DNA from 2 places in the Dokdonia sp. Hel_I_63 genome. Region 2 is predicted to be linked to the other one. Evidence: riboswitches for the same ligand, from Rfam matches in the RefSeq annotation. Region 2 holds a riboswitch; the other holds the start of a gene.
What was found. A riboswitch is a leader RNA that binds a small molecule or an ion and turns the genes downstream of it on or off. The one in region 2 is predicted to bind thiamine pyrophosphate.
Positions count from the first base shown of each region.

Region 1: linked by a shared signal. The riboswitch ahead of JM84_RS01510 (TonB-dependent receptor) and the one ahead of thiS (sulfur carrier protein ThiS) in region 2 are both predicted to bind thiamine pyrophosphate.

Region 1 covers NZ_VISD01000001.1:350,552-366,406, forward strand. Annotated here, with positions in the region: gene JM84_RS01485 (zinc metallopeptidase) at 1-112, opposite strand, end outside; gene ald (alanine dehydrogenase) at 303-1,409, opposite strand; gene JM84_RS01495 (SemiSWEET family sugar transporter) at 1,535-1,804, opposite strand; gene JM84_RS01500 (leucine--tRNA ligase) at 1,897-4,887, opposite strand; gene JM84_RS01505 (ketopantoate reductase family protein) at 5,070-5,993, opposite strand; TPP riboswitch at 6,104-6,196, shown strand; gene JM84_RS01510 (TonB-dependent receptor) at 6,356-8,533, shown strand; gene JM84_RS01515 (hypothetical protein) at 8,670-9,092, opposite strand; gene greA (transcription elongation factor GreA) at 9,282-9,758, shown strand; gene JM84_RS15435 (four helix bundle protein) at 9,947-10,141, shown strand; gene JM84_RS01530 (HIT family protein) at 10,224-10,613, shown strand; gene JM84_RS01535 (hypothetical protein) at 10,620-10,964, opposite strand; gene JM84_RS01540 (NUDIX domain-containing protein) at 10,987-11,574, opposite strand; gene JM84_RS01545 (sensor histidine kinase) at 11,571-12,764, opposite strand; gene JM84_RS01550 (metallophosphoesterase family protein) at 12,846-13,574, opposite strand; gene JM84_RS01555 (ATP-binding protein) at 13,601-14,737, opposite strand; gene JM84_RS01560 (SDR family NAD(P)-dependent oxidoreductase) at 14,765-15,514, opposite strand; gene JM84_RS01565 (aldo/keto reductase family oxidoreductase) at 15,544-15,855, opposite strand, start outside.
Region 2 covers NZ_VISD01000001.1:2,281,474-2,297,328, forward strand. Annotated here, with positions in the region: gene JM84_RS09935 (hypothetical protein) at 1-3,263, opposite strand, end outside; gene JM84_RS09940 (response regulator) at 3,724-5,871, opposite strand; gene JM84_RS09945 (sensor histidine kinase) at 6,333-7,805, shown strand; TPP riboswitch at 7,955-8,049, shown strand; gene thiS (sulfur carrier protein ThiS) at 8,144-8,347, shown strand; gene thiC (phosphomethylpyrimidine synthase ThiC) at 8,403-10,262, shown strand; gene JM84_RS09960 (thiamine phosphate synthase) at 10,370-10,957, shown strand; gene JM84_RS09965 (hydroxymethylpyrimidine/phosphomethylpyrimidine kinase) at 11,156-11,929, shown strand; gene thiE (thiamine phosphate synthase) at 11,929-12,570, shown strand; gene JM84_RS09975 (thiazole synthase) at 12,574-13,344, shown strand; gene thiH (2-iminoacetate synthase ThiH) at 13,356-14,474, shown strand; gene moeB (HesA/MoeB/ThiF family protein) at 14,476-15,531, shown strand; gene JM84_RS09990 (peptidylprolyl isomerase) at 15,618-15,855, opposite strand, start outside.

The DNA.
Region 1 (15,855 bases), 1.9 Mb from region 2:
ATTGCACTTCTGAATAATGTTTAAATTTACTTTTGAGCTTGTTGCTTACTAGCATACTCACAAGCCCGATAGCTCCTACAATAATATAGTAGCCCATATATCCTCCTAACATAGTCGTTTATTTTAAAGTTGTTTTAGGTTTCTAAAGTTACAAAAGTATTATGCACAAATTAAGCCAAGATTACAATTCATCTTTTTACCATCAAGAGCCCTAAATACTCGTTGTAATGACAACTACATAAGATTATGGAATACATATGTTGTTTTTAAAAGTTCGCTTTCGCGAAAGCGTAACCCACAACCTATATTGCTAGCGGAACATATGGAATATCAAAAACCTCCGAAATCTCTTGATACACAACATAACCTCCTACTATATTCACTCCTTTTTTAAGAGTAGCATCTTTAAGACATGCAGCTTTCCAGCCTTGATCTGCAATCTTTAATACATAAGGAAGGGTGATATTGGTAAGCGCTACGGTGGAAGTATAAGGCACTGCACCAGGCATATTTGCCACACAATAATGCACCACATCGTCTATAATAAAAACTGGATCTTCGTGCGTAGTAGGTTTTGAGGTTTCCACGCAGCCACCTTGATCTACAGCAACATCTACAATTACGGTACCTGGGCGCATCTCCTTGAGCATGTCTCGAGTAATAAGTTTTGGCGCTTTTGCACCAGGAATAAGAACACCTCCTATAATAAGGTCGTGCGTTTTTATGTGTTTACGGATATTAAATTCATTTGAAAACTCTGTCACCACGTGTGGCGGCATGATATCATTTACATGACGTAGTCGCTTCATGCTAATATCAAGAATGGTTACATGAGCACCTAGTCCCGCAGCCATTTTTGCTGCTTGAATTCCCACCACTCCTGCTCCTAAGACTAACACCTTACCAGGACTCACTCCAGGAACTCCACCTAGAAGTACGCCTCGTCCTTTTACAGGTTTCTCTAGGTATCGCGCTCCTTGCTGTATAGACATACGACCGGCTACTTCGCTCATAGGAGTAAGCAACGGGAGCGATTGGTCTTCTTCCTCTACCGTTTCATAGGCTATACAAATAGATTTACTCGCAATCATCGCTCTGGTGAGCGGCTCACTAGAGGCAAAGTGAAAGTAAGTAAATACAATCTGATCTTTCTTAATGAGCTTATATTCTGGCTCAATAGGTTCTTTTACCTTTACAATCATCTCTGCGCTCGCATAGACCTCCTCAATCGTATCAAGGATTGTGGCGCCCGCATCTATATAATGTTGATCTATAAAACCGCTATTAAAACCAGCTCCTTTTTGAAGATGTACGCTATGACCTCTCTTTACGAGTTCATAGACTCCGCCAGGTGTGATGCCCACCCTATTTTCATTGTTTTTAATCTCTGTAGGAACACCTATTACCATTGCTTAAATTTTGGCATCAAGGTAACAGTAACTTAAAAAAATGCAGATTATAAAATGCTAAAAATCAAAGGCTCTCATAATGATATTATTAAAAATAGCTATGAATTTCTAGTAATCTGAAAATGCTATTTTTTATCGTATTTTATTTTGAAATAGAGTAATAAGAAGGAAGAGACTACAGTAATTGCATTTGCTAATATGATGGCGAGACTTTCTTTAAGAACACCATAAATGAGCCAGAATACAATCCCTACAAAAAACATAGTAAACATAGGGAGACTCAAACCAGAGACATCCTTAGTTTTCCAGGTTTGATACACCTGAGGCAAGAAAGCCGCCGTAGTAAGTGTGGCTGCAACCAGACCTATAATTTCTATGTTATCAATTCCTGCCATAGCGACAACGTATTATTAATGTAATTACAAAACAAAAGCCTGCTCGTGAGCTATCTGAACACAAGCAAGCTTTATATATTAAAATCAGGTTATTACCCTACTATATTTACAATCTTACCAGGCACAATAATCACCTTTTTAGGTGTGCGACCATCTAGATACATTTGTGTTTTCTCATTTGCCATAACTACTTTTTCTATCTCATCTTTAGATAGATCTAGTGGTAATTCTAGCGTAAACTTCATCTTCCCATTAAAGGAGATAGGATAGTTCTTTGCACTTTCTACAAGATGACTTGCATCAAATATTGGGAAAGCAGCTTCAGAGATACTTTCCGAATGGCCTAGCTTGTTCCAAATTTCCTCTGCGATATGCGGAGCATAAGGAGCGATAAGTATTACCAGAGACTCCAGCACTTCACGAGAAGTACATTTTTGAGCACCTAACTCATTTACAGCGATCATAAATGTAGATACAGACGTGTTGAAACTAAAGTTCTCAATATCCTCTTCTACCTTTTTAATTGTTTTATGAAGTGTTTTAAGGCTGTCTTTACTTGGCGCCTCATCAGTTACATTAAAAGCTTCGTCTGCTCCATTATGGTAAAGCTTCCAGAATTTCTTTAAGAAGTTATGCACTCCTGTAATTCCTGCCGTGTTCCAAGGTTTTGCTTGTTCTAGCGGACCTAAGAACATCTCGTACATACGTAGCGTGTCTGCTCCGTATTGCTCACAGATTTGATCTGGATTTACGACGTTATACTTAGACTTAGACATTTTTTCAACCTCGCGGCCTACTTTATAAACACCTTCTTCTAAGACAAACTCAGCGTTTTTAAATTCTTCACGCCAGTTCTTGAAAGCTTCTACATCTAGCTCATCAGATGCGTTGACTAAGGAAACGTCTACGTGGATTGGCGTAAATGCTGACCAAGATGTTATTGAGGAACTCAGACCCTCATGACTACTCATGAGCTTATTTCGAATTGCCTGAAATTCTTCTCCATCGTTAAGAAATGTTCCTTCTTTAATAGATTTTTCAATTAAATTTTTAGAAACAAAAATTGGTTTACGCTTTTCAGCACCCTTGGGAGTAAATCCATACTCCCATCTATACACAAAAGCACTAGTCCCCAAAATCATCCCTTGATTGATCATCTTTTGGAAAGGTTCATCTATGCCTACGTGTCCTCTATCTTTTAAGAACTTCACCCAGAAACGTGAGTACAATAAGTGCCCAGTTCCGTGCTCAGATCCTCCTATATATAAATCTACATTACCCCAGTAATCCATTGCTTCCTTTGAAGCAAAGACTTCATCACGTTGTGCTTTCTCCATGTATCTAAAGAAATACCAGCTACTTCCTGCCCAGCCTGGCATGGTATTGAGTTCTAAAGCAAAGACTGTTTTCCCATCAATCAGATCATTTGAAACAACCTCATTATTCTTAGTATCCCATGCCCATACATCTGCACGGCCTAATGGTGGCTCGCCTTCTTCTGTAGGTAGGTATTTTTCTACTTCTGGAAGTTTAATAGGTAAATGAGCAACGTCAATCATCTTTGGGATTCCGTTCTCATAATACACTGGAAATGGTTCTCCCCAATAACGCTGGCGGCTAAAGACCGCATCACGCAATCTATAGTTTGTTTTACCAGCTCCTGCGCCTATTTTTTCTAACTCGTAAATCGCAAGTTTTACGGCTTTCTTATATTTTAATCCGTTTAAGAAATCTGAGTTTGTGATAACCGTAGTTGCCTTATCTGAAAAAGCTTCTTCTGAGATATCTACGCCTTCAAAAACGTTAGGAATTGCAATATCAAATTTCTTTGCAAAATCATAATCACGTTGATCACCACAAGGAACTGCCATCACGGCTCCTGTACCATAACCAGCAAGTACATAATCTCCTATCCATACTGGAATAGGTTCCTTTGTAAAAGGATGCTCTGCATATGCTCCAGTAAATACACCAGAGATGGTTTTTACATCTGCCATACGCTCACGTTCAGAACGCTTTGCCGTTTTTTCAATGTATGCTTCTACTGCTTCTTTCTGTTCTGGAGTTGTAATCTGAGCTACTAACTCATGTTCTGGAGCTAGTGTCATGAAAGACACTCCAAATATCGTATCAGGGCGTGTCGTAAACACCTCTACACTTTCGGCATGATCTTTAAGAGGGAATGAAACCATCGCTCCTACAGATTTACCTATCCAGTTGCGCTGTGTTTCTTTTATTGATTCGCTCCAGTCTATTCCTTCAAGTCCTTGGATTAAACGTTCTGCATAAGCAGAAATACGCATAGACCATTGTGTCATTTTCTTGCGTATCACAGTGTGACCACCACGCTCAGAAACGCCGTTTACAATCTCATCGTTTGCAAGTACGGTCCCAAGTGCTGGACACCAGTTTACTTCCGTTTCTGCGAGATAGGTAAGGCGGTATTGTAATAATATATCTTGTTGTTCTTTTTCTGTAAATGCATTCCACTCTTCAGCGGTAAATGGTGTGATATTATCATCACAAGCAGCGTTTACCTCGGCATTTCCAGTTTTCGCGAAAGCGGAAACCAGCGTTTCTATCGCTTCTGCTTTATCTGTATCCTTATTGTACCAAGAGTTAAAAAGCTCTGTAAAAATCCACTGCGTCCATTTATAATACTCAGGATTTGAGGTGCGCACCTCACGACTCCAATCAAAAGAAAAACCAATTTTATCCAGCTGTTTTCTATAACCAGCAATCACATTTCCTTGGTTATCTACACCACCCTCAATATTCACCTTTGTAGTTACCGCAGGATGCTGCCCCGTCTGGATTGCATATTGCTCTGCAGGCAATCCAAAAGAATCATATCCCTGTGGATGCAATACATTAAACCCCTTTAAACGCTTGTAACGCGAGTACACATCACTTGCAATATACCCAAGCGGGTGACCCACGTGAAGCCCTGCTCCAGAAGGATAAGGAAACATATCAAGCACATAATATTTAGGTTTATCACTGTTATTTGACGCGTGAAAAGTGCCTTTATCTGCCCAGTATTGTTGCCATCTGGCTTCTATCTCGTTAAAGTGGTATTTCATGGTATATGTATTATTTATACGCTTTCGCGAAAGCGTGCTCTTCCTCATTTAAGGGGGCAAATTTACAATTAATTATGGGGAATTAGATAGTAGCCAATGACATGCTTTGGTTATCATTATAACACTCACTTTTGTATACTCACTGTAATGTGATTTCTCGTCGCTGCTCGCTGTCGAAATGACTATTGTCTTGCCTGTTGTTCTTGCGGCAATAACAACTCATAAATCATCTCGTTTACGGGTGTAGGCACACCTAGTCTTTTACCTTCCTTCACGATATAACCATTGAAGTTTTCTAATTCGCTAGGTTTTCCCGCCATAATATCGCGCTGTGTTGAGGCTGTAGTCTCATGGGCTTGCTTGCTAATGGCTTCAAACATATTTTTAATTGTTTTCTCTGGGAGTATAATTCCTTTTGCTTTTGCCACCTCAAATACTTCTTGCGCGGTTTTGCGCATCAATTCATTTATATATGGCTGCTCTCTCATCACTCCTATAGGAACTCTTGTTAGTCCGCCTATGGCGCTTATGGTTGTTATAAAAAGGAACTTTTGCCAGATGGCTACTTGAATATTATCTGGAACAGCCGCATTAATTCCTGCATCTGTAAATACAGACAGTATTTTTTCTAGGCGTTCCGTCTTACTATTATCCTGTTCTCCAAAGAGTATTGCAGGCGCAATATCTGGATTAGAAATCACTCCTGGCGCTTCAATAAAACTTATCATACGGCAAAGTCCTGCCAGTACTTGTGACTTAGGCACCATCGAATTGAGGACCTCTACATTACTTGCTCCATTTTGTAAAGGCAGATACAAAGTATTTTCATCACAATATTGCAATATACCTTTTACAGCGCTGTCTATTTGATATGACTTCACTCCAAAGATGACTAGGTCTGGCGTTTCAATCTTGCTAAGATTATCTGTTGCCAGATACGGACTAGCTTTAAAGTCTCCTGTTATGCTTTTTACCTCAATACCGTTTTCTTGTATGGCCGTAAGGTGTTCTCCTCTAGCAATCATGGTCACTTTATTTCCAGCAAGTGCGAGTTTACCACCAAAGAATCCTCCCACGCCACCGGCTCCGTAAATCAAAATATGCATCGTTTTATAATTTTATAAGAACTAGAAAATGCTAGTCAGTTTAAAAGTACAGTAAGCGGATTTATTTTTTCTTTATAATATCTTAATTAAAAACTCTAGTATATCTTTGCAAAATCTCAAAGGGGTGCTTTTATACGAAGCTGAGATTATACCCATTGAACCTAGAACAGGTAATGCTGTTTAGGAATGAGGAACATGTCTTTCCAGATAACGCTATACAAATTAGCTTTTCTAGTGTCACCATATTTCTCTTGAGAAGCACCACGGTGCACCCTCTTCAATATGTGCTTATCGCACAGGTATGTAAATGCTAACTCATTTAGAATATTTGCCCTTTGTATTCGTAACTAAACCATATACGGATGAAAAAGATCCTATTGAGTATGATTGCGCTTGCAGGAATTACAGCTAGCGCACAAGAGAAAACAGTGGTAGACACTACAAAAGTAGAGTCACTTGATGAAGTTTTAGTTCGTTCTGTACGAGTAAAAGCCGACTCACCTATTACGCATTCCAACCTTACAAAAAAACAAATTGCAGAGCGCAACTTAGGTCAAGACATTGCCACGCAGCTTAACTTTTTACCAAGTGTAGTAACAACCTCAGATGCAGGTGCGGGAATAGGTTACACAGGTTTTAGAGTGCGCGGTACGGGTAATCAAGGTATCAATGTTACTATAAATGGAATCCCATATAATGATGCAGAGAGTGCAACTACGTTCTTTGTAAATCTTCAAGACTTCAGCTCTTCTGTCGAGAGTTTACAATTGCAACGTGGTGTAGGATCTTCTACTAATGGACCTGGAGCTTTTGGAGCAAGTCTTAATATTCTTACAGATGCAATTTCTAATGAGGCATATGGCGAGATTTCTAACTCTTTTGGGTCTTTTGGGACGCGACGTCACAATGTGAAATTTAGCACAGGCTTGCTTAACGATCACATAGAGATATCTGGTCGTTTATCACAGATCAAATCTGACGGTTACATCGACCGTGCGTCATCTGATCTTAAATCTTACTTTTTGCAAGCAGCATACAAGGATGATAATACGCTTATCAAGCTTATCAACTTTGCAGGATCAGAGGTTACATACCAATCTTGGTTTGGGATAGATGCAGAGACACTAGCCGAAGATAGAACCTTTAACCCTGCGGGACAGTTTACAGATGAGAATGGTGAAACACGCTTTCACGAGAATCAAGTAGATGATTACAAGCAGGATCATTACCAACTACACTGGAACCAGCGTTATGACAATAACTGGAGCACACAGCTCAGTTTAAACTACACCTATGGTAGAGGCTTTTTTGAAGAATATAAAGAGGATGAAGATCTTGCTTTTTACAGTATTTCCCCTGTAGTTATAGGGAGTGAAACCATAGAAACATCAGATATTATAAGACGTCGCTGGCTAGACAATGACTTCTATGTGGCAAGTGCGACGGCAAATTACAAGGACAATAAGATTGACTTTGTAGGTGGTGCTTATGGTAGTATATATGATGGAGACCATTTTGGCGAAGTGATTTGGGCGCGTTTTGCTAGTGATAGTGAGACTGGTGATAACTATTACTTCGGGACTGGGAAGAAAAAAGAATTTTCTGCTTTCGCGAAAGCGAACTATCGCTTCAATTCAAAATGGAGTGGATATTTAGACTTACAGCAGCGCTTTATCTCATACACTACAGACGGAATCAACTCTGACGTTGCCGAATTTATTGTAGACGAAGACTATAGTTTCTTTAACCCAAAAGCAGGTCTTTCTTATAAAATAGACAGCGAAAATCAATTATATGCATCTTTTGCAAGAGCAAATCGCGAACCTAACCGTACAGATTTTGAAAACGGAGCACCGCGTCCAGAGCGTCTTAACGACTGGGAATTAGGATGGAGATACAACACGAGCCGCGTGTCGCTTAATGTAAATGGATATTATATGGGATATCGTGACCAGCTAGTTCTAACTGGAGCACTAGATGACGTAGGAGCACCTATACGTGCAAATAGTGGCGAGAGTTATAGAGCAGGTATCGAAATAGATGCCGCAGTTGCTATTACTGACAAGGTGATGATACAACCTAATCTAGCTTTAAGCACAAATAAGAATAGAGACTTCGTTTTTGAAAGAGATGGTGTATTAACAAACCTAGGACATACAAATATCTCTTATTCTCCAGATGTGGTAGTGGGTAACACCATAAGCTATAAACCTGCTGAAAATTTAAGATTGAGCTTCTTATCAAAATATGTAGGAGAACAATATCTAGGAAACATCGATAGCGACTTTTCAAAGCTAGACAGTTACTTTACAAATGATTTAAATATAAGTTATGAGATAGAGGATGTGTCTGTTTTTAAATCAATTATCCTTAACGGATTAGTAAACAACATCTTTAATATAGACTATGTGTCTAACGGGTATTTCTTTACGTATGATGATGATTTCTCAGTACCTAATGAGATTACAACAATTGAAGGAGCGGGCTATTATCCGCAGGCGGGAATTAACTTCTTAGTAGGAGCTACACTTAAATTTTAAGGGATAAACGACCTTATTATTTAATTTTCGCTATATTTAAGACACTAAAATTAAACAATGTGTAATCAGTTGGGGGACTGAACTACAAATTGTAAGTGAGAAGCCGTCTCTTTTGAGTCGGCTTCTTTTTTTACTTTTAGTTAAATACTGTGATGCTATTACCAGAAGCATTTACTCGGTAATTAAGCATTGTGTATTCTAGCACTTCATTATTAGATTGCCCAGTAAAGAGATTGTAACTATTATCATCATCACACTGGCATTTTACATTAATACCGTCTATTACCATAAGCGAGCAATCATTCGGTGCATGGTTAGGATCTGATGCTTCCCACGCAACAATGCTACTCCCTGTATTAATAACAAAAAGACCACGTATACCTCCGTTTTGAACGTAGATAGGGTTACTTGGAATTTCTAAATCTAATACCTGGATAGCACTCAACTGTGTAGAAAAGTTCACATCTAGTAAGAAAGGATTACGCTGGTTTCCATCATCACTATTTGTGCATGAAAAGCAAAGAGTAGTAAGAAGGACAAAGGTCAATATCTGACGCATAGAAATATTTTTTTTACGCTTTCGCGAAAGCGTGATTTCAATAATTTAGGCTCGCAAGGTACCATAAAACGGTAAAGGATTTAAAATATTTTGTATATTCGTGAGACACGTCCCGAAGAGGGACTTTTTTTATGTGTATGCATAAAATGACAACATTTTTAAACTAATTATACTTAAACCGGATCTATTATGAGTAAGGTAAATTATTATACACCAGAGGGCTTAAAGAAACTCAAGGATGAACTCAATCACCTACGCGATGTAGAGCGCCCTAAGGCATCACAAGATATTGCAGATGCTCGTGACAAAGGAGATTTAAGTGAAAACGCCGAATATGATGCTGCAAAGGAAGCCCAAGGTATGCTAGAAATGCGTATTGCTAAGCTAGAAAACCTAGCCTCAAATGCACGTATCATTGACGAGTCACAACTAGACACTTCTAAAGTACTTGTGCACTCTACGGTAAAGATTAAAAATCAAATTAATGGCGCAACCATGACCTACAAACTTGTAGCTCAAAATGAAGCCGACATTAAAAAAGGTCTCATCTCTGTAGACTCACCTATAGGTAAAGGACTCCTAGGCAAGAAAGTAGGCGAAGTAGCCGAAATTCAAGTGCCAAGTGGCGTGATGAAATTTGACGTTGTTTCTATCTCAAGAGACTAAGTTGAACTCGAAATTGAAGTTGAAATTGAAATTGAACGAGAAGTTGAAAAATGAAGTTGGCTAAAGAATTATAATATGAGCGATAAACCTTTCGATTTGAGTGAACTTCTGGAAGATTTTGCTGCTGCGGTTATTATACTTTACAATAAAAAACCATCTTATTTACTGCAGAATATCTCGCAAAACAATTGATACGATCATCTTGCTCATCTACTTTAAACTATGGAGAAGCCTTAGGGGCGGGAACCACTAACGACAAAGTTCATAAACTCAGAATTTGTTTAAAAGAACTAAGAGAAAGCATGCGCAATCTCAACATTCAAGTTAAAGCAAATATATTATCCGAAAACAATCTCGCATCGCTCAGAAATGAAAACGATTAACTCATAAGAATAATCGTCACCAGAATTAAAAATAGTAAATAAGAAGCTTGTTCGAGTTCAGTTTCAATTTCAATTTCAAATTATGCCAAGCATTTTCACAAAGATTATAAATAGAGAAATTCCAGGACACATTGTTGCCGAAGATGATAAACACATCGCTATTCTGGATGTAAATCCTAATGCAAAAGGACATACACTTTGTATTCCTAAAAAAGAGGTAAATAAAATATTTGATCTTGAGGAACAAGAATATCTTGACCTCATGCTATTCTCTCGCAAGGTTGCAATTGCTCTAGAAAAAGCAGTGCCTTGTAAACGCGTAGGCGTCTCTGTAATAGGTCTTGAAGTTCCTCACGTACATATACATCTTGTACCGCTACAAACTATGGAGGATATCCAATTTAAGAAAAAAGTGACACTTACCGATGGAGAGTTTAAAAATCTTGTAGAAGCTATAAAAGGGGAGTTTTAAGACGATTTACAAACCACTAACCAACGAAAAAACCACAATAGCAATGACTGCTAGAGTAATAGCCCCTATCACATAGGTTTGTGATTTTACTTTAAAGAAGGTTTCTTTTTCGGCGCGTTTTAGATTGTACTCATAAAGACGCTCAATATCTTCGGTCCATTTTACGGGATAAATAGGAAATTCACAGTGCTTGCAGTATATCTCTTCACGTACTACATCTGTCGCTTTTTTGACCCAGAAAGTATCTTTCCACTCTTGCTTGAAGCTCAACTCTAGCCCACTATTACTGTAGCATTCTGGGCAGTTGCACTGTAAAATAGTCGTTTGTATGGTCTTTAATTCGGTTGTCATAAAAGAAGTACGATGTATTTGGCTAGTTAGATCTTTCCATGATTCCAGAAAGCGCCAAATTTTGCAGCAAGATTACGGTTTTTGCATCTCTAATCTCTCCATTTTTTAATGCTTTTAACGCTTTCGCGAAAGCGTACTCAATCACAGTGATATCTTCATGTTCTGTTGCCAAACCACCGCCATTACTAACTTTTTGCTCTTCCTCATATGACGCAAGAAACATATGAATGCGCTCTGTGCTTGCACCAGGAGTCATAAAAAAGTCACCCGCTTTTGTAATGTTATCAATGCGATACCCCATCTCCTCCTCTATCTCCCTAATAATCGTTTGTTCTGGAGTCTCATCTTCTATCATCCCTGCACATGCCTCAACGAGAAAACCATCATTCTCATTAAGATATGCTGGCAGTCTAAATTGTTTGATGAGCAATACCGTTTGCCTTTTTACATTATATAGCAGCGCACAAGCTCCATCACCACGATCATACACCTCGCGGCGCACCTGATCCCAAGAGCCATCTTCATTCTGATAGTCAAAATGGACTTTTTTAAGCGTTGCCCACTGATCACTTATAATTTCTTCTTTTATATTTTTTACACGTGTATTCATTCGGCTAGTCGTAGGGAGATTTGCATAGTGGTTCCTTTATTCAATTCTGATTCTAGTACTCTTATGCGTCCGTCATGATACTCCTCAACAATACGTCTTGCGAGGGAAAGTCCAAGACCCCAGCCACGTCTTTTTGTTGTAAAACCTGGTTCAAAGACACTATTAAACTTAGATTTTGGGATTCCTTTACCTGTGTCTGTAATTAGAATTTTGGCAAATCTAATGTCACGCGAAATTGCGATAGTTAATGCTCCTTTACCCTTCATAGCATCAATTGCATTTTTAATGAGGTTCTCAAAAGTCCACCCATAGAGTTCTTTATTAAGCATCACAGGCAGCTCTCCTTGAGGAACATCTAAGGTGAAATTAATGAGCTTAGAGCTTCTCTTACTCAGATAATCATAGGCTTCCTGTGTCTCTGCTATGATATCTACTTCTTCTAGATCTGGAACAGAGCCTATCTTACTAAAACGATTTGTAATCGTCTCTAGCCTATTGATATCCTTAGTCATCTCTGCAATGTAATCTGGATTTACATTTTCCGTTTTGAGAATTTCTGTCCAACCTACAAGGGATGAAAGTGGTGTACCTATCTGGTGAGCGGTTTCTTTTGCCATACCCGCCCAAAGTAGATTTTGAGCTCCTGCTTTTGAGGTTAAATAATAGAAGTAAATCAATGCCACAAAGAGAATAACAATCACAATAAGCGCAATAGGAAAATACTTAAGCTGATTAATAACAGATGAGTTTCCGTAGTATAAAATCTGACTATCAACTCCGTCATACCCTATTACAATAGGCTCATTAATGAGTGCATACTCCGCTGCGAGACGTTTAAAATCTTCTTGCGAGAGTTTATCTTCTTTATTGATGTTCCTAGGTGTGTAATGGTTTTCTTCTATGCTGTATAAAAGTATAGGGATGGTTCTATTATCACCTATTATAAATTGCTGTAGGGATATAAGCTCATCAGAAACAATGCGTGTATCCCTGTTTCTAGTTTCTAGATTAACATCGCTCGTATTTGCAAAGGCTCTGTAAGCAGCTGCATATATTTCCACTTTAGAACGCTCTGCATCCTTGAGCTGATCAAAAAACAGCGACACATTCCACAAGATGAGTGTGGTAATGATAAGCGAAGCGATGATGATAAACCATCTCGCAATGTGCGGCTGGGCGCTAAAGTTCATAAAAGATTCTTTGTGTTAAAGATACGGGAGAAATTAAAAACGCCGGACCTCCTTATTAATTGCTTGTTGCAATGCCAACTATTAATTTCTACCTATTTCATCTGGGTATAGTGATGGAAGCGCATCACTTTGCCAAAACTCCTTTGTATCCACATCCATGACCGTAAGTGAACCCTTAAAAGCTGCTCCAGTGTCAAGATTCCAGATGTTTGCTTTATTAACAGGAACCAAGGAATTAATACGCGTAGTGGGTGTGTGACCTATATAAATCTCTTCAAATAATTGTAACCGTTTAGGATATAACGGGTCTTCCTTTTTGAGATCCTCTCTCATAGCGCAAGCCATCTCCCAGAGTGTACGATCCCAATAAAATGCGGTACTATGCCACTCGTATTCTGGACCGTTTAAATTTTGAAAACCCGCATGACAGAAAAAGCGATTTTCATCATCTAGATAGTAATCCTCAAAAGTCTTATAAAATTCAATATGCCATTGAATTTCTTGAGCAGATCTCTTTTCATAGCAATCTATTGTACTTTGCCCGCCATGCTGTAACCACTTAGGAGACATTGTTTTTCCTTCTAGCCATTGCTGCACAAGGTCGTCATGATTACCACGTATTAAAGTGACTTTTTTATATTCTTTCTTGATGCGCATTAACTCATCTATAACTGCATCACTCTCACTCCAGCCGTCTACATAATCTCCTAAAAAAATGAGATGATCATCTCGTGTGACATTTGCTCTCTTCATTACCTGCACTAAGGCTCTATAACCTCCATGTATATCTCCGAAAACTAATGTTCTCATACTCTTATTCTTTCTTTTTTAATTTTTCATTCATAACGCACTTTTCTCAGAATACGCATGGCTTCCTTATATCTTCCGTAGACAGCACCATCTAAAACTTTCAAATAAGGTTTCAATTCTACCAGCTTCTGTATGGCTGTTTCAAAACCATTGAGATAACAAATCAAGTAGGTATTAGCTAGATTATATAAATCATTCCACTCCCCTTGATTAAGCTTTATACCTCGTTTCAGTTTATAAAAAATAACATTGTTATTATTAAAAATATGATACAAGGTCTTCTTATCTATCACTGGTGGTTCAAAAATAAGCGTTGTATCAATGGTATAAGTACCGCTTTCGCGAAAGCGTATTACTACCTCTTCTAGTGGATAATATTTAAAGTGCTCTTGTACTCCCAAGTGTACAAATTCTTGAATTTTGAAGCAATCCTCATCATAAGTAATAGTTACCTCATCTAGTGTTGAGTAAAATAGTTTTACTTGTTCATTAATGAGCTCTATATCTACCCGAGAGTAGTACGTCTGACCTTTAACCACTTTTTTATTTCCAGCCCAGCACAACACAAACTGCTCTTTAAACACCTTATAAGTGCTCTCCATGTCCTTATGACGATGATTTACAAAGTCCATTACACCATCAAGCGTGAGACCTATGCTGTTTTTTGCGTGATTTTCTATTGCCGCAACAATCTCACTATTTACATCTACAATATCTGACTTGAACGTCTTAGGCATAGACATACTCCCATCTCTAAAAAACACCGTACCACCCCAATATTTCCAGATATTACGCCGTAACGCTGTAAGCTTATCTTGTGCTCGTATGGTAACAAGTCCCACTACTTTGTCTTGCGGCAAATTAGGAAAAGGAATATTCTCATAAGATATAATAGGAGGATTATCTAAGTATGCATTTATGAGATTCTGCAGTTTGCTGTCATCAAAAAATGGCACACCTATAATAGCATTTTCGCCATCATCTACGCCTATTACTATAAAAGAATTGTTCTTTGGGTTACTGTTAGAAAGCGCACAAATATGCTTTAAAAACTTTGCTTTCCCTTCTTTGTTACTGATGTCAATCTTACGTTTTTTGTCGTAGAAACTGTTCTCGTCATTATGAGCGAGTAAGTTCTTGACAAGAAGGCGTTTATTGATCATCGCATTATTTCATTAGTCAGCTTGCAATCAACTTTTATTTACAATAGTAGAAGATGCTTGTGCCGTACTAAGCACCACGAGATCAGCAATATTTACATGATAAGGTCTTGATACTACAAAATGAATAATATCTGCAATATCTTCTGGTTGTAGGCAATCAAAACCTTGATACACCTTATCTGCTCGCTTGTCATCATTTTTAAAGCGAACTTTACTAAAGTCTGTTTCTACCATTCCAGGATGTATGGCTCCTACTCTGATGTTGAATTTATTTAGATCAATGCGCATCCCTTGATTAATAGCATCTACGGCATGCTTACTTGCGCAATACACATTACCATTAGGGTACACTTCTTTGGCAGCGGTAGACCCTATGTTGATTATATGTCCGCTTTTACGTGCGGTCATTTGTGGAATAATCGCCTTACTCACATAAAGCAATCCTTTTACGTTAATGTCAAGCATAGCGTCCCAATCCTCTATAGATCCGCTTTGTATAGGGTCGAGTCCGTGAGCATTACCTGCGTTATTAATTAGGATATCTATTTGTTTGAAATCTTCTGGTAGGTCTAAAATAGCTTTTTGTACATCCTCATTATTTCTCACATCAAAATTGAGTATCTGTACTTGCACGAGCTTACTTAATTCATTTTTGAGAGTATCAAGTTCTTCTTGACGTCGCCCGCAGAGAATAAGATTTATAGATTCATTTGCAAAGCGTATTGCTGTGGCTCTACCTATCCCGCTGGTTGCGCCTGTTATAAGTGCTGTTTTCATTTCTTTTGAGGTTTTTTTTATTTTATAATCTACGCTACTTCTTCTCCTGTACTAGCTTCCAGCAGTTCAAACCAATCTTTTCTTTCAAGATTAATCGCTACTGCTGCTACAGCATTTGTGATGCGGTCTTTACTTGTAGTCCCTATAACTGGATGAATATTTGCTGGGTGTTTGAGCAACCATGCTAACAGTAGTTGGTCTTCAGTTGCGTTATACTTATCGCCTAGTTCCTTCAATTTTTTCTTAATGCGCATATTCTGTGGAGTGTCTTCTCTAAAAACAGAACCCAGCGGACTCCAACTCATTGGCGTGATTTGATGAGCCATCATATAATCTAGCGT
Region 2 (15,855 bases):
TATTTTTTTCCGTAACGATCTATTGTAGGTTGTTCATCTCGTGGATATAGATAATTATCATCGCCAAGTCTTTTTTCTACCTCCCCAAAAGCCTCAAAATTCCAACCTAACTCATAAATTCTCCAGTATAATTGTCTTCTTACTTTTTGTTTTTCAGGTGGGTTGGAGTATGAATGTCCGTTCGGCACAATTCTTCCCAAGGTATAATTGCTAAAATCCATCCTTAAGGGCGATTCGTAATGATAATCTCTTTCGCCATAATCATATTCCCCCCAATCTCTTATTCCACCAAATGAATAAGGAGGCTGAGAAAGTGCATATTGATCTTTTGAGAGTAAATTCGGGCAATGTTTATAAGCAATGTCAATTATACGTCTTGCATATTCTCTTGTTAAAATGTGCGTAGTACTACATTCTGCTTCCATTTGAAATATTAATTCATACATCTTTAGCCCGATATTCTTCAGATCTTCTTTATCACCTTTTGATAAAAGTTTACATTCGAAAAGAGCGATTACAATCCCATAAAGGCTGGCTAACATTCTCTCTGAAACATAAGGGTCGTTTATTTTTAATGAAAATATAACGAGCTCAAAAAATTTATTTATGTACTTTTTTCCATAATAGTAAAGTGCTTTGGTGGAAAAATCACGCATATCTTTATTAGTCGAAGTGAGAAACCACATAATTTTTTTTGATGCTAAATGCAGTCGCTCGGAGTGATTTTCTTCCTTGATAGTTACTTCCTCAAAATTTTGAATAAGTTTTTTAAAACCATATCCTCGTAACCCTAGATATTCTTTTCTAATGTATTCAGTCCAAGTTAAGTCTCTTTCAGCCATAGGTAGTTCTAATAATAAATCTGATAATAGATTCATATTTAGCGGATGATTATTATCAAATTCAGTGTTAGAAAATAAATTAAATAATAAAGACCTATTCGTTATTTTTGTAAATACATCTGATATGAATCTTATTGAATCTGTTCTAATTTCAACAACGATGTTAGTACTCACTTCAAAAAGGGCTTTTACAATATTTGTTGTTAATCTATTATGAAATGAAGGTTTGTAGAACTTTAATCCAAATTTCTTAATAGCTAATACGCAGAAACATCTTAATATGTCACTGTAAAGTGGATGTAGCGAGCCTTGCACTAATAATTCATCATAAAATTTTGAGCTTGAAATAAAACTACTACAGTCATCTACGCTTGTAATTCCATTTAGTATTGATTTTGCAATAAAATATCCACTTAAAAGATCATAAGTAAATGTTACGACTTCAGATTCGCCAAAATCTCTAAAGATTAATAAATCCTCTCTTTCTAAAGCGATTAATTCATCCTCAGAAAGGGCTGAAGGTACCACCTCAGTTAAGTCAATATCTCTTGCTCCATAATTCCATAATTTATTTGAAATTATACTTAGTTTGTCAAACAAAAATGTCCTATTGAACCTTGGTTCTCTCTCAAGTTTTGCCAATACACTATCATTAGATTTTTTAATGTATTGATCAAAAACATCAAATAAATCTTCATTTTGAAATGAAACCTTTTGACCTTGTTTGGCTTCGCAAAATATCTTTAAATAAAGAGGTTCTCTAAAAGAATTTAATGCTCCAGATCTATTTTCTAGAGTTATCTTATAATATTTGAAATATTTATCTATAGCTTCATCCAGATTAAAATTTTCAAAACCATCTACTCGTGCTTTTTTCTTATAGTTTCCTTCACCGTATTTGAAATAATTCTCAGGAAAAATCGCCTTTTCGTATGAACTGCGATAAGTAGTAATAAATAAAATGTGTGGATAATTTTGATTTATTTCATTGATAAATGCCTCTAAATCATTTGACCATATTTTTTTCCAATGATAAGCCTCGTTAAGTCCATCAATCAATAGAATTACTTTTGTTTTATGAATTCGTCCTGAGATATTTAGTGCCCCTAGCAAATCACTAACACTCCAATTACTAGGAATGTCTAATAGAGTTCTAAGTTGCTCGCGAAATGGCATATCACTTTTAAAATCTTTGCCAAATAAAAATATTGCAGGTTTATTTTTGTTAATTTGATACTCAACAGTGTTTACGGCAAGATGGGTTTTTCCTTTAGATGCTTTCCCAGTTATATGTAGTTCATTTAATTTTATAAATTCAAAGTAATAGAAAATCCCTTGGTAGGAATCGACATAATTTCTAAGCGTAAAATATGGACCGAGGATCGTTTCTCTACATTTTTTAATCTTGTTTTTGACATCCTCATTTTCTTCAACTTCTTCAGTATTCCAATGGATATTTGGTATTTTCTCGATAAGTTTATATCCAGAATACTCACTGTATAATTTATCTAACTCTCCCACATAGGACTTTATATTGCCAATCAATGAATCGAGTTCTGTGAATTCTTCTTTTTCAATAAGTTCGATTGATTTATTAATGAGCTGATTACCTCTATCTATGATCTCTGGAATACCTCTAGACAAAACGTATTTTTTCACAGTTTCATAATCATCCATAAAACCAATCGCATTCTCATTGTTTTCAATCGCTTTGATTCTAGTAGAAAACTCGACGGCAAATCCTTCTATATCTAATTCAGCAGCGTGCTCTTTTATTAGTGTAATCAAACGTTCATCACACATAACACGAGCAATTGATGTATCGGCCTGACCTTCTATGTGTAGACCATTGAGGTATTTTGCTTTTATAACACTAGAGGTTAAAATGAGTTCAAATTTTTTCTTGAACCAATCGAGATCAAGCATTTTCTCAGAAAAGAAGTATTTATGTATGTCTGGATAAATCCTCAAGAAATTTAATATCTCACTCTCACCCCAATGATCTAATGTAATAGAGTGTAGGTCAGGTAAAACTTGTTCCCCATTTCTTTTGGTTTTATCTAACTTATTATAAAACCAATTCCTTTCATTCGGAGTAAGAGAAAGTTTAGAGCATAAAATCCACTTTTTTAGATTACTTCCGTGAACTTCGCCTGCTTTTTTAAGAGACTTTTTTATCTGTTCTTTACCACCACCTTCGTCGAATCGTCCAAAAAACTTGCATTGCCAGCCCCATATATCTCCGTTTGGAAATTCAATATAAAACTCAACGCCATCACCACCACCACTGTCATCAATAGATGATAAAACTCCTTCACCTTGATATCTTTCATATGTGATTTGATAACAGAGTTCTTCAAAACTCTTTTTTTGATCACTTCTATATGGTTTAAGGTCCTCCCAATTAATTAAACTACTCATACACTGATTTTAATATATAAAATTATAGTAATTATTATAGCTTATCAAATTACTCAGTGATTCAAACAAACTCTTTTTAAAATTCTAAATCTTACAATATTAATTAGCCTCGGAATTCCACTTCACACACTTTTCCTTCACATTACTCTAGCCAACGCTGTAAAGAGTGTGTCATCCAGATCCCCAAAAATAAACCTCTATCACCAACAACCTTTACGAGAAACCGTAAACCAACAATCTTTTCTCCCAAAGCCCAACATTTCCCCTAAAAACCACTTCTAGCTATAACTCAGTTATTCCCTTCTGTAATATACCCTCCACAAAAGCGATTAACTACCCACATAAAAGTCTAAGGCGTATTACTGCTCACTTACAGTTTTTATTACCTTAAAATAGATGTTGATTCCTTAACGGAGAGGAAATGTGGATTCTATGCGGGAGGTTGTGCATTTTTTTAAGTCTAGATAGTATCTGTACAGTGTATATTCTCCTGTATGATAGCCTCAAGCGCTTCTTTGTTGATAGGCTTATTGATAATATCACGTATGCCCACATTGTGGCATCGCTCTTTTACCTCGCTTATTTCTAGAGCTGTTAATGCTATGATGGGTATATCACCATCTTCTGCAGAAATCACTTCTGAGGCTTCAAAGCCGTTCATCACGGGCATATTGAGATCCATTAAGATGAGATCAAAATGGGTGTTGTGGTATTCTTTTATAGCTTCCTTTCCATTTACAGCAACGGTACACTTGTGACCTAGCGTGCTTATTAGTTTTTGAGTTACTAGTTGGTTGATTTTATTGTCCTCAACGACTAGTATGTGTAGGCTTTTAGTTTCAGAAACCATCGGTTGCTCATCAAGCTTATCTGCAACTTCGCATGCTAGGATAAACGAGAATTGCGATCCTACTCCTACTTCACTGGTGACAGATAATTTACTGTCCATAACCTTCATTAAGGACTTAACGATAGGCAATCCAAGACCAATACCGTATGAGGTGTTTTCTTCTGTGTTAGCTTGTTTAAAACTATCAAAAATGACTGCTAGATTTTCTTTTGAGATACCTGTTCCTGTGTCTGAGACTTTAAAAGCGATGTGATCCTTACCTTTTTCTCTTTCAGCTAAATTTACACAGAGCGTTACAGTACCATTTTTTGTGTTTTTAAGCGCATTATCAATGAGTTTTAAAAGAACCTCTGTGAGATTAGTTTCATCTAAGATGTAGTAGCTAGAAATCTCATCTGCAATAGCTAGTTTTAGTTCCGTTTGTTGCTCGTTTGCTAGATAATGTAAGGAGGTAGTAATATTCTCTAAGAGGTTGCCTAAATGAACCTTTGTACGCTTAATCGTAATGTTGTTAGACTCTACTTCATTAATCTTCAATATATTATTTACCACCGATTTTAAATGATCTCCAGAGAATTTTAAAGCATTTAAAAGACCTTTATTTGTCTTAATAATGGAAGGATTTTCTATAAGCATCTCCGTTATACCTACCACTCCATATAAGGGTGTTCTTAAGTCGTGACTAATATTAACTAATAGCTCAGATTTTAATTTATGGGCGTGTTCTGCTTCATTTTTTGCTTGTAATAGGGCTTTATTATTTTTTTCTAGTGCTAAGAATGACAACCGCCTTTTGTGATTATAAAAGATTAAAAAGGCGGTACTTAAAAATAGCAGCGCACTAATACCTCCTATAAAGATAGCGTTAGATTTTAATTGAGACGATTCGGCTTTTTGTTGGAACTCTTTTACTTTAAAATCTGCTTCAACTTGTTCTATTTGGAGATTTTTTATCTCATTAAAATCTAAGTCTTTATAATAGAAATGTTTTCTAAGGCTTTCCAGAGCCGCGTCATATTCTCCTAGCTCTTGGTGTATCTCACTTTTAAAATCATAAATATCTATGAGTCCTCTGATGAGGCTATGCTCCTCTCCTATCTCTAGTGCGTTATTGATAAAGGTGAGCGCGAGTCTATGATCTTCTTTTTGGTTGTGATAAATAGCAAAGTTCAACTGTTGTAAAAGCCCGTAGATTGGGTCTTTTTTGTCAATGAGAGGCAACAACGTATCGGCTTCTAGAATGTAAGGATATGCTTTATCTGGATCTTTAAAATTAAGGTACATGCCCGCTATATTGTAATAGGTATAAAAGGAATGCTCATTTTTGCCTGCCTCTAGTGTGTATACGATAGACTTTTCAAAATAAGCAGCAGCCTCGTCTGCAGTGGTTATATCCATTGAGTATATATTACCGAGACCGTTGAGTGAAGCTACGTTTACGAAGTAATCATCTGTTTTTTTACGGAGTGCGAGGTTATAGTACTTTTTCGCGGAAGCGAAATCTTTTATAGCTTGATAGGTATTTGCCAGACTCACATAAGCCTTTGCCTGTAAGGTTTTATCCTTACCTTGATTTGCATATTGCACGGCTGATGTTGCAAATTTTAATCCATCCTTATAATTCCCGTTTAGGTTTTCCTCCTTAGAAGAGGAAATTAAAATACTCACGCTATCAATATCGCCACTAGCGCTATTTTGAGATACAATAGGCACGCAATAGCAATATACAAGTAGGACTAAAAGTAGCTTGTTTTTCAACTTAAATAACTTTTGGGGCACTAGTAAGATAGCAAAGAATAATTTAAAAGTCACTGGAAAAGAAATTATTACGATAAAATGCACACAAAATAAATAATTGTTACTTCTTTAGTTATAGACGCTTAAATCTACTATTCAGTAGTTATGTGTAAGCTGTTTTTAGTATTGTTAAGAGAAATATACGCTATATAGAGTCGGTATATTTTTTAGAATTCACCAACTAAATTTTCTGTAATTCAGAATTGTTTACTGTAAATTTTAAGTAGACAATTTTCAAAGGAATTGTTTTTTTTACTATATTACAGAGACAACTACTTCATATTTAAGTTATTATAACCCCTAATTGTAATTACATTTTATATAAGTTTTGAGCCTTAGAAACGTAATTAAGAATCTAGATGAAAATCAAGTATTCTTAATTATTGTACTTGTATTATATTCTTAACTAACCACCGCCCCATATGAATAGTTTTGATATTAATTTTTTAATAGTTTCCTCATTTACCGCCATCTTTGGTGTTTTCGGAGTTTATCACTTTGTTTCTTATTTAATTTTAAGGCACAAAATTCTGTGTCACTATTGTATCATTCTTTTTGGACTCACACTACATTGGAGTTGGTCACTTTTTCCAGAAGGATTTCTTCCTGAGGTTATTCAAAAAAATGGATCGCTTATCTCTGCAATGACTACCACCTTTGGATTTTTATTGTTTACAACCAATTATTTAAATATTCATCGCGGCAATCATCCTAAAATATCGCGTAGTTATACTTTTTTAAAATATAGCACAGTTTTAATCCCAATTCTTTTTGTTCTTAATATTCTAACTATCCATATTCCTTGGTTACATAGTTCGCTCGTAATGTCTGCAGCGATTACTGCTTTGCTATCTGTACTTTTGAATATTTTTTCTGGGATTCGTTTATTTAATGAAGAGCGTTTTAATAAATACTATTTGTATGCATATTCCCCGATGCTGCTCTCCTCAGTCATCTATATAAGTGCATGGTTTTTAAAGGAAAACTATGATGTTGATAGGGAGTTTATCGTATTCATTACATCATTACTTATTACACTCCAACTTATTTTATTTTCTATTCTCGTTAGTTATAAGTTTAAGTTTATAGAAAAGTCTAACATGAGGACGCAGGTAGAAACTAATAAAATGCTTGCTCTAGAAGTAGACAAGCAGACGAAAGATCTACAAATTGCAAAGCAAGATGTAGAGAGTAAAAATCGCGAACTTGAATCTGTCAATTCTCTTAAAAACAAGCTGTTTTCTTTGCTTACACATGACGTTAGAGGACCGCTGCATAATATTTCTTTACTGGTCAATCTACTTGAAAACCAAATAGAGGACAATGAATTAAAAGAAATCTCACAAAGTCTTAAAAATGAGTTGGATGAGAGAATTGCCATGGTAAGCGCCTTATTAGACTGGTCATATAATCAGCTAGAAGGAATTAAACTCAATAAAAAGCACTGCGATATTGAAGAAATATTTAATACTATGGCAAAGCAATTTCAACGCCCAGCAAAAGAAAAGGACATAAAGCTATTATTTGAAATTGAAACCCCTACCCTATTTATTGATGAAAATATGTTTAAAGTGGTATTACGTAATTTGATTTCAAACGCCATAAAATTCAGTACAAAGAATCAAAATGTCATATTATCAAGTATGAAAGGGCCTGAGGGTATTGAAATAGGCGTACAAGATTTTGGTGTGGGAATGACAACTAGCTGGCGCAAAAACCTTGTTAAAAATTGTATTCCTAAGACAACTTTAGGCACTAAGGGCGAGCAAGGAACGGGTTTTGGACTACTCATCACAAAAGACTTTGTTGAAATGAATGGAGGCGAACTTTTCTGTACGAGTACACCCAATGAAGGCACCCATTTTGTAATGCGTTTTGCGGTTAGTAATAGCTGATTTACGCTGTGTCTATAAGAGTTTATCAAGTAACTTATTAGTAAGCAGATTGTTTCCTATATCCCTATAAAAACCTACCAACCATAACATAACATTATATTTTTTTACATTTTCTCTCGTCTAGTTGAGAATAATTACTACTTTTAAAGTCTAAACTTTAGGAGTAGCTATTAAATTAGTTTGAGAAAAATCCTTAGAACCTGATTTGGTTAATACCAACGTAGGGAAAAGTTAGAGGTTCTTGCACCACTACGCACTTCCTCTATTTTTAATTCTATCCTTCTCATTCCTTTATCGTTTATATAACCGAAGCACAATGCTTCATAATTGTATTAAACATGATAAACATAAAGGTCAATCAAACCTCGTATCAATTTCCAGCACAGGTCACACTAGACCAGATTCTCACCCAACTCGATATTTCGGTTAGTGGGATTGCTGTGGCTATTAATGAGCGCATTATTACCAGATCACAATGGGTTTCCACCGTTCCTGATGATGGTGATGCGGTTCTTATTATTAAAGCAACACAAGGCGGATAATTGCTGTTTCTAGGTACTTCAAGAGTAGAAAAACATCATTAATTAATCCAGAAAGATGAAAAATAGAGACACTGCGCCTAAGCAAGGCGGCATTACCAGAAATCCATTTCCTAATTCAAAAAAAATCTACGTAAACGGTAAGATTCACCCACAGATTAAAGTGGCTATGCGTGAGATTGCGCTTAGTGATACTGTGGACTCAATGACCAAAAGGAAAACGCCAAACGAGCCAGTAACGGTGTATGATACCTCTGGTCCATACACAGATCCAAACAAAGAAATTGATATACACAGCGGTTTAGAACGCATACGTGAGTCGTGGATTTTGGAGCGCAATAATGTAGAACAATTAGACAGCTACTCCTCTACCTATTGCAACGAGCGTCTTAATAATAAAAGCCTAGACCATATGCGTTTCAAGCTTTTAAAGAAACCTTTGCGTGCAAAAAAAGGTGAAAATGTCACGCAGCTGCATTATGCAAAACAAGGAATCATCACTCCAGAAATGGAGTATATCGCTATTCGCGAAAATCAGCGTATCGATGAGATGACGGAGATTAGAAAGCAACATAAAGGAGAACATTTTGGTGCATCTATTCCTGATAAAATCACGCCAGAATTTGTACGCTCGGAAGTTGCAAGAGGTCGCGCCGTAATCCCATCAAACATCAACCACCCAGAAGCAGAGCCTATGATTTTAGGACGTAATTTCTTGGTGAAGATCAATGCAAATATTGGAAACTCTGCAGTTACCTCGTCCATTGAGGAAGAAGTAGAAAAAGCAGTATGGGCATGCCGCTGGGGAGCAGATAATATCATGGATTTATCTACGGGTGAAAACATACATGAAACACGCGAGTGGATCATACGTAACTCCCCTGTTCCCGTGGGAACAGTTCCTATTTACCAAGCCTTAGAAAAAGTAAATGGCGTTGCCGAAGATCTTACGTGGGAGATTTTTAAGGACACCTTAATTGAGCAAGCAGAGCAAGGCGTAGATTATTTTACCATACACGCCGGTGTGCTATTGCGTTATGTGCCTATGACCGCAAATCGCGTGACGGGTATCGTCTCTCGTGGCGGATCTATCATGGCAAAGTGGTGTCTTGCACACCATAAAGAGAGCTTTTTATACACCCATTTTGAAGATATCTGTGAGATTTTAAAGCAATATGACGTTGCCTTTTCTTTAGGTGACGGTTTACGCCCAGGATCTGTAGCAGATGCAAATGACGAGGCACAATTTGCCGAGCTAGAAACACTAGGCGAACTTACAAAAATCGCTCGTAAGCATGATGTGCAGTGCTTTATAGAAGGTCCTGGTCACGTACCGATGCACATGATTAAGGAAAATATGGAGAAGCAAATCGAGCTTTGCGATGAAGCTCCATTTTACACTTTAGGGCCGCTTACCACAGATATTGCGCCTGGATATGACCATATTACCTCTGGAATTGGTGCTGCCATGATAGGCTGGTATGGTTGTGCGATGTTGTGCTACGTTACTCCAAAAGAACACCTAGGATTACCTAATAAAGAAGACGTGCGCGTTGGTGTGGTTACTTACAAACTAGCTGCCCATGCTGCAGATTTGGCCAAAGGTCACCCAGGTTCACAACATCGAGATAATGCGCTGAGTATGGCGCGTTTTGAATTTCGCTGGGAAGACCAGTTCAATCTTGGGCTCGATCCAGAGCGCGCTCGTGAGTATCACGATGAAACCTTACCAGCTGCTGGAGCAAAAGTGGCTCACTTCTGCTCCATGTGCGGACCAAAATTTTGCTCCATGAAAATTTCTCAGGAAGTAAGAGATTTTGCTGCTGTAAATGACATAGTTGATAACGAAGTCATCCAAAAAGGAATGGAAGAAAAGTCTAAAGAATTTAAAGCCAAAGGTTCCGAAGTATATCTGTAAAAAGATGTGGGAGTTCCCACGCTGCAAAAGCGTGGGCAGGCTTTCCACTACAATCTTTTGCCAGAAAAAGGCAAAAGGATTTTCATTTCAATCCTTAACTCAAAAACATGATCATCGTACTATCACCAGAATATGATATCCCTAATGAAGTAGAAATACTACACCAGTTATTTAAACAAGGATTAGCATGTTATCATTTACGAAAGCCACATAAAAGTTATAAGGAATATAGCGCCTATATACAGCAGATAGATACGGTATTTCATGACAGGGTTGTAGTGCACGATCATCATAGGATAATCAACGAATTCAATCTCAAAGGAATCCATTTTAAGGAACAACATCGCATGGATCACATAGATAATCCTGGTAAGTATTTTAAAGGATTAAACATGTTCGGAAAAACGATAAGCTCTTCCTTTCATGATTTGCAAGCTCTAGAAGACTGCTATTTTGAATTCGATTATCACTTTTTGAGTCCTGTGTTTGATTCCATTTCAAAGGAAGGCTACAAAGCCCGTGGCTTTGATGTAAATAACAGTGATAAAACAATCATAGCCCTAGGCGGTATTTGTCCAGAAAATGTAGCACAAGTCAATGAACTAGGATATAATGGAATCGCTGTGTTGGGAAGTATTTGGAAAACAGAAAATCCGCTACAGAGTTTTAAAAAAATAAAATCAGCATTTGGATAGCCTATGTCAAAACAATAAACAGTTTGCGTTAAAGATTGAGCGGTTAGACTGCGCTCACCTCAGGCTATATGTCTGAGCTCTTTTTATGAATATTTCATTCATAAAAAAGTGAGTAGCGAAAGCCTGACCTGAAAGGGAACGCCCACATAAAAAGCAGAAGAAAACAAGGAACGTCCAAATAAAACCAGTAAAATAATATTGAAAACGAACAACTACATACTAACCATTGCAGGCCTAGACCCATCAAGTGGCGCAGGAATCACTTCAGATATTAAAACCTTTGAATCGCACCAACTATACGGTTTATCAGTGTGTACCGCAGTTACGGTTCAAAATGACATCGATTTTAAAGAATGCGTGTGGATGGACAAAGCTGTGATTATTTCACAAATAGAAACGCTTTTTGAGCGATTTGAAATCTCCGTAGTGAAGATTGGGGTTATACAGTCATGGGAAGTGCTGTCGCTTGTTTTGGATAGCTTACATATGCTTAATCCTGAGATAAAAATCATTATAGATCCCATCATAAAAGCGAGTGCTGGTTTTGATTTTCATAGCCTCGAGCATCATGATATTTTGGATAAAATATGGTCACAATGCTATATAGTTACGCCTAATTATGATGAGATCCAACTGCTATATCCAGACCTCAGTATGGAAGAAACGATAGAACACATAAGCAGCTTGACCAATATTCACTTAAAAGGTGGACATAGAAAGGATAAAACAGGCTGGGACGTCCTTTACCACAGTAAAACCGTTGTAAAAAATATTACTCCTAAGGTAGAAAAGGTGTTACAAAAACATGGAAGTGGTTGTGTGCTTTCGGCCGCGCTGGCAAGTAATATGCTGTTAGGGCAAAACATAGAAGAGGCTTCAATAAACGCAAAATATTATACCGAGACCTTTTTAAACTCAACCGATAGCTTACTGGGACAACACTGTTATCCAACAATAAAAATTAAATTGTAATGATACCAAAACTACATTATATCTCTCAGGGCAAAACGCCAGAAGTGCATCTTGATAACATAGAGAATGCTTGCACGCATGGAGCAACACTGGTGCAACTTCGCTTAAAAAATGTCTCTTTAGATCAGGTACTAATTACAGCAAAAGAAGCGCGAGCAATAACCGCACAATACCGTACAAAACTCATCATCAATGATCACTATGAGATAGCAAAAGAAGCAAAAGCAGATGGTGTGCACTTAGGAAAAACCGACTCCTGCCCTACTGTCGCTAGAGCGTATTTATACTCTTGGCAAATTATAGGAGGTACTGCAAATACGCTAGAAGACTGTGTATCATTGATAAACAAAGGAGTAGATTACATAGGTCTTGGGCCGTTACGTTTTACATCTACCAAGAAGAATTTAAGCCCAATTTTAGGTTTTAACGGTTATCGTCTCATTACAGATGAATTAAAAACTAAAACTCCCATTATCGCAATCGGAGGAATCACTTTAAGCGACGTAACAAATCTACTGGAAACAGGTATTCATGGCATCGCTGTATCTGGCGAAATCACCAATGACTTTACAAAGATAGATGCGTTCCAGCAATCCCTAGGAGCATCATTAATAGAAGAACAACGCCATACATTTAAATAATATATGAACGATATTTTAAGAATAGCTGATAAGGAATTCAGCTCACGATTATTTACTGGAACGGGAAAATTTAGCGCAGATCATTTAATGACAGAGGCTTTGACAGCCTCTGAAAGCGAACTAATAACCGTTGCTCTAAAGCGTGTAGATGTTGGAAATGAAGAGGATACTATGCTGCAAAGCATTATGCGTCCTCATGTGAATATACTACCTAACACCTCTGGAGTAAGAACTGCAACAGAAGCCGTTTTTGCAGCGCAGCTAGCACGTGAGGCACTAGAGACTAATTGGATTAAACTAGAAATTCACCCCGATCCCAAATACCTTTTACCAGATCCTATAGAAACCCTCAATGCCGCCGAAGAACTAGTAAAATTAGGTTTTGTAGTGATGCCATACATACACGCAGATCCTGTGTTATGTAAAAGGCTGGAAGATGTGGGCACACAATGTGTGATGCCTTTAGGAGCACCCATAGGCACTAATAAAGGAATAAAAACGGTAGACTTTCTAGAAATTATCATTGAGCAAAGTAATGTACCTGTAATTGTAGATGCCGGTATTGGTAGTCCGTCGCATGCGGCTTATGCTATGGAGTTAGGAGCTGATGCTGTCTTAGTGAACACAGCCATCGCAGTGTCTAAAAATCCTGTAGCTATGGCAAAAGCATTTAAAATGGCAGTACAGGCTGGTCGCATGGCTTACAATGCAAAACTAGCTCCGGTAAAAACATATGCAGAAGCTAGCAGCCCGCTCACTTCTTTTCTTAATTAAAACAACTAGTTATGTCTTTTAAAAGCACTTTTGACACCTATGATTGGGATACTGTAGAAAAAGAAATCTATAGCTACACAGCACAAGATGTACGGCATGCTCTTGATAAGGAAAAAATCGATTTAGAAGATTTTAAAGCACTTATATCTCCTGCTGGAAAGGGTTTTCTAGAAGAAATGGCACAACGTAGTCATGCGCTTACTAAGAAGCGATTTGGTAATACCATCCAGATGTATATCCCGATGTATCTGTCTAATGAGTGTCAAAACATATGTACGTACTGCGGTTTTAGTATGACTAATAAAATCCCTCGTAGAACACTCAATGATGAAGAGATCCTAAAAGAGGTTGCATTTCTAAAGTCTAAAGGATATGATCACATATTACTGGTTACCGGAGAAGCAAATAAGACTGTTGGTGTTTCTTATCTAAAGCATGCTATTGAACTCATCAGAGAACATTTTTCAAATATAAGTATCGAAGTACAGCCACTGGATCAAGAGGAATATGAACAGCTCGTTAGTGCTGGTTTATATGCTGTGTTGGTATATCAAGAAACGTATCACGAAGCAACGTATAAAACACATCACCCTAAGGGGAGAAAATCAAACTTCGATTATCGCTTAGATACACCTGATAGACTGGGTAAAGCTGGCATTCACAAGATAGGTATTGGTGCTTTATTTGGTCTAGAAGATTGGCGCGTAGATAGTTTTTATACAGCATTACATCTAAAATATTTACAAAAAACCTATTGGCAAACTAAGTACTCTATCTCCTTCCCCAGATTAAGACCGCATCAAGGAGAAGTACAACCTAAGGTTGAAATGACAGACGCAGATCTGGTGCAGCTTATTTGTGCTTATCGTTTGCTAGATGAAGATGTGGAGTTATCTATGTCTACAAGAGAAAGTGAATGCTTTAGAAATAACATAATAAGTCTAGGGATAACGTCAATAAGTGCACAATCTAAAACAAACCCTGGAGGCTACGTCGTGGATCCACAATCATTAGAACAATTTGAAATTTCAGACGAAAGAGATACTGATGAAATCAAACAAATGATTGAATCTAAAGGATACCAAGCGGTTTGGAAAGATTGGGATAAAAGTTATTTTAAAACTGTGTAAAATGGATCTAACCACTTCAGAAAAACAACAATATAGCAGACACCTCAATCTAGAAGAAATAGGATTAGAAGGTCAATTGAAAATCAAAAAAGCAAGCGTTTTAGTTATTGGTGCAGGTGGCCTAGGCTGCCCAGTATTACAATACCTTACTGCTGCAGGTGTTGGTAGCATTGGAATCATAGATAATGATGTGGTGGAGCAATCCAATTTACAACGTCAAATATTGTATAATCATGATGATATTGGGAGTAATAAAGCCATATCAGCTACAAGGCGCTTAGAAAAACTCAATCCTTATATTAAATTTGAAACATACCCAATGCGTCTTACTAGAGATAATGCGCTAGAGCTCTTTGCAAACTATGATATCATTGTGGATGGTTCTGATAATTTTGCTACGCGATATTTAGTAAATGATGCTGCTGTATTAAAAAATAAACCTGTCGTGCTGGGTTCTATTTATAAATTTGAAGGGCAGCTGGCTGTTTATAATTACAACAGTGGTCCTACCTACCGATGTTTATACCCAACACCTCCTAAACAGAATGAAATGCCTAATTGCTCTGAAGCAGGCGTTCTAGGCGCACTAGCAGGAATTATAGGTGCATTACAAGCCAATGAAGTATTAAAAATCATCTGTGGAATAGGTGAAGTTCTTTCTGGAAAATTGCTCACCTATAACATGTTAAGCATGGAACAAATGATTTTGGGATTTGATAAGGATACTAGTATCATAGTCAGTCGTCTTGAAGATGAGTACGAGTTACAATGTGAGTTTTCTGTAGACAATATGGGTATTACAATAGATGAGATTAATAAACATCCAGACAAATACAATCTCCTAGACGTGAGAGAGCATCATGAGAGAGCAGTACATCATATAGGAGGTCAACATATTCCTTTAGGCGAACTGCAGAATAGAGCACATGAAGTATTGCAAACTAAAGATCTGGTTGTGTATTGTAAAGCTGGTGTACGTAGTAAAAAAGCTATCAAATTATTGCAAGAAGAAGACTTTGACTGCAGGCTTTTATATTTAACGGGAACTGTTTTGTAGTTTATTGCTGAACAACCTTAATTCTATACAAAAAGAAAACGCCTTAGCATAGCTAAGGCGTTTTATATACTTAATATTAAGTCGTCTTATGCAATCTCTAAAAGCTCAAGTTCAAACTCTAAAGTTTGTCCTGCTAGTGGGTGGTTTGCATCTACAATGATATGATCTTCATTTACTTCAGATACACGTAACTGTTGCTCAGAACCATCAGGTCTAGAAGCTACTAATATAACACCTACTTCTGGTTTGATTTCTTCAGGTAATTGCGTTTTCGGTACTGTTTGAAATAACTCTTGCTGTACGTCACCGTACGCTTCTTCCTTA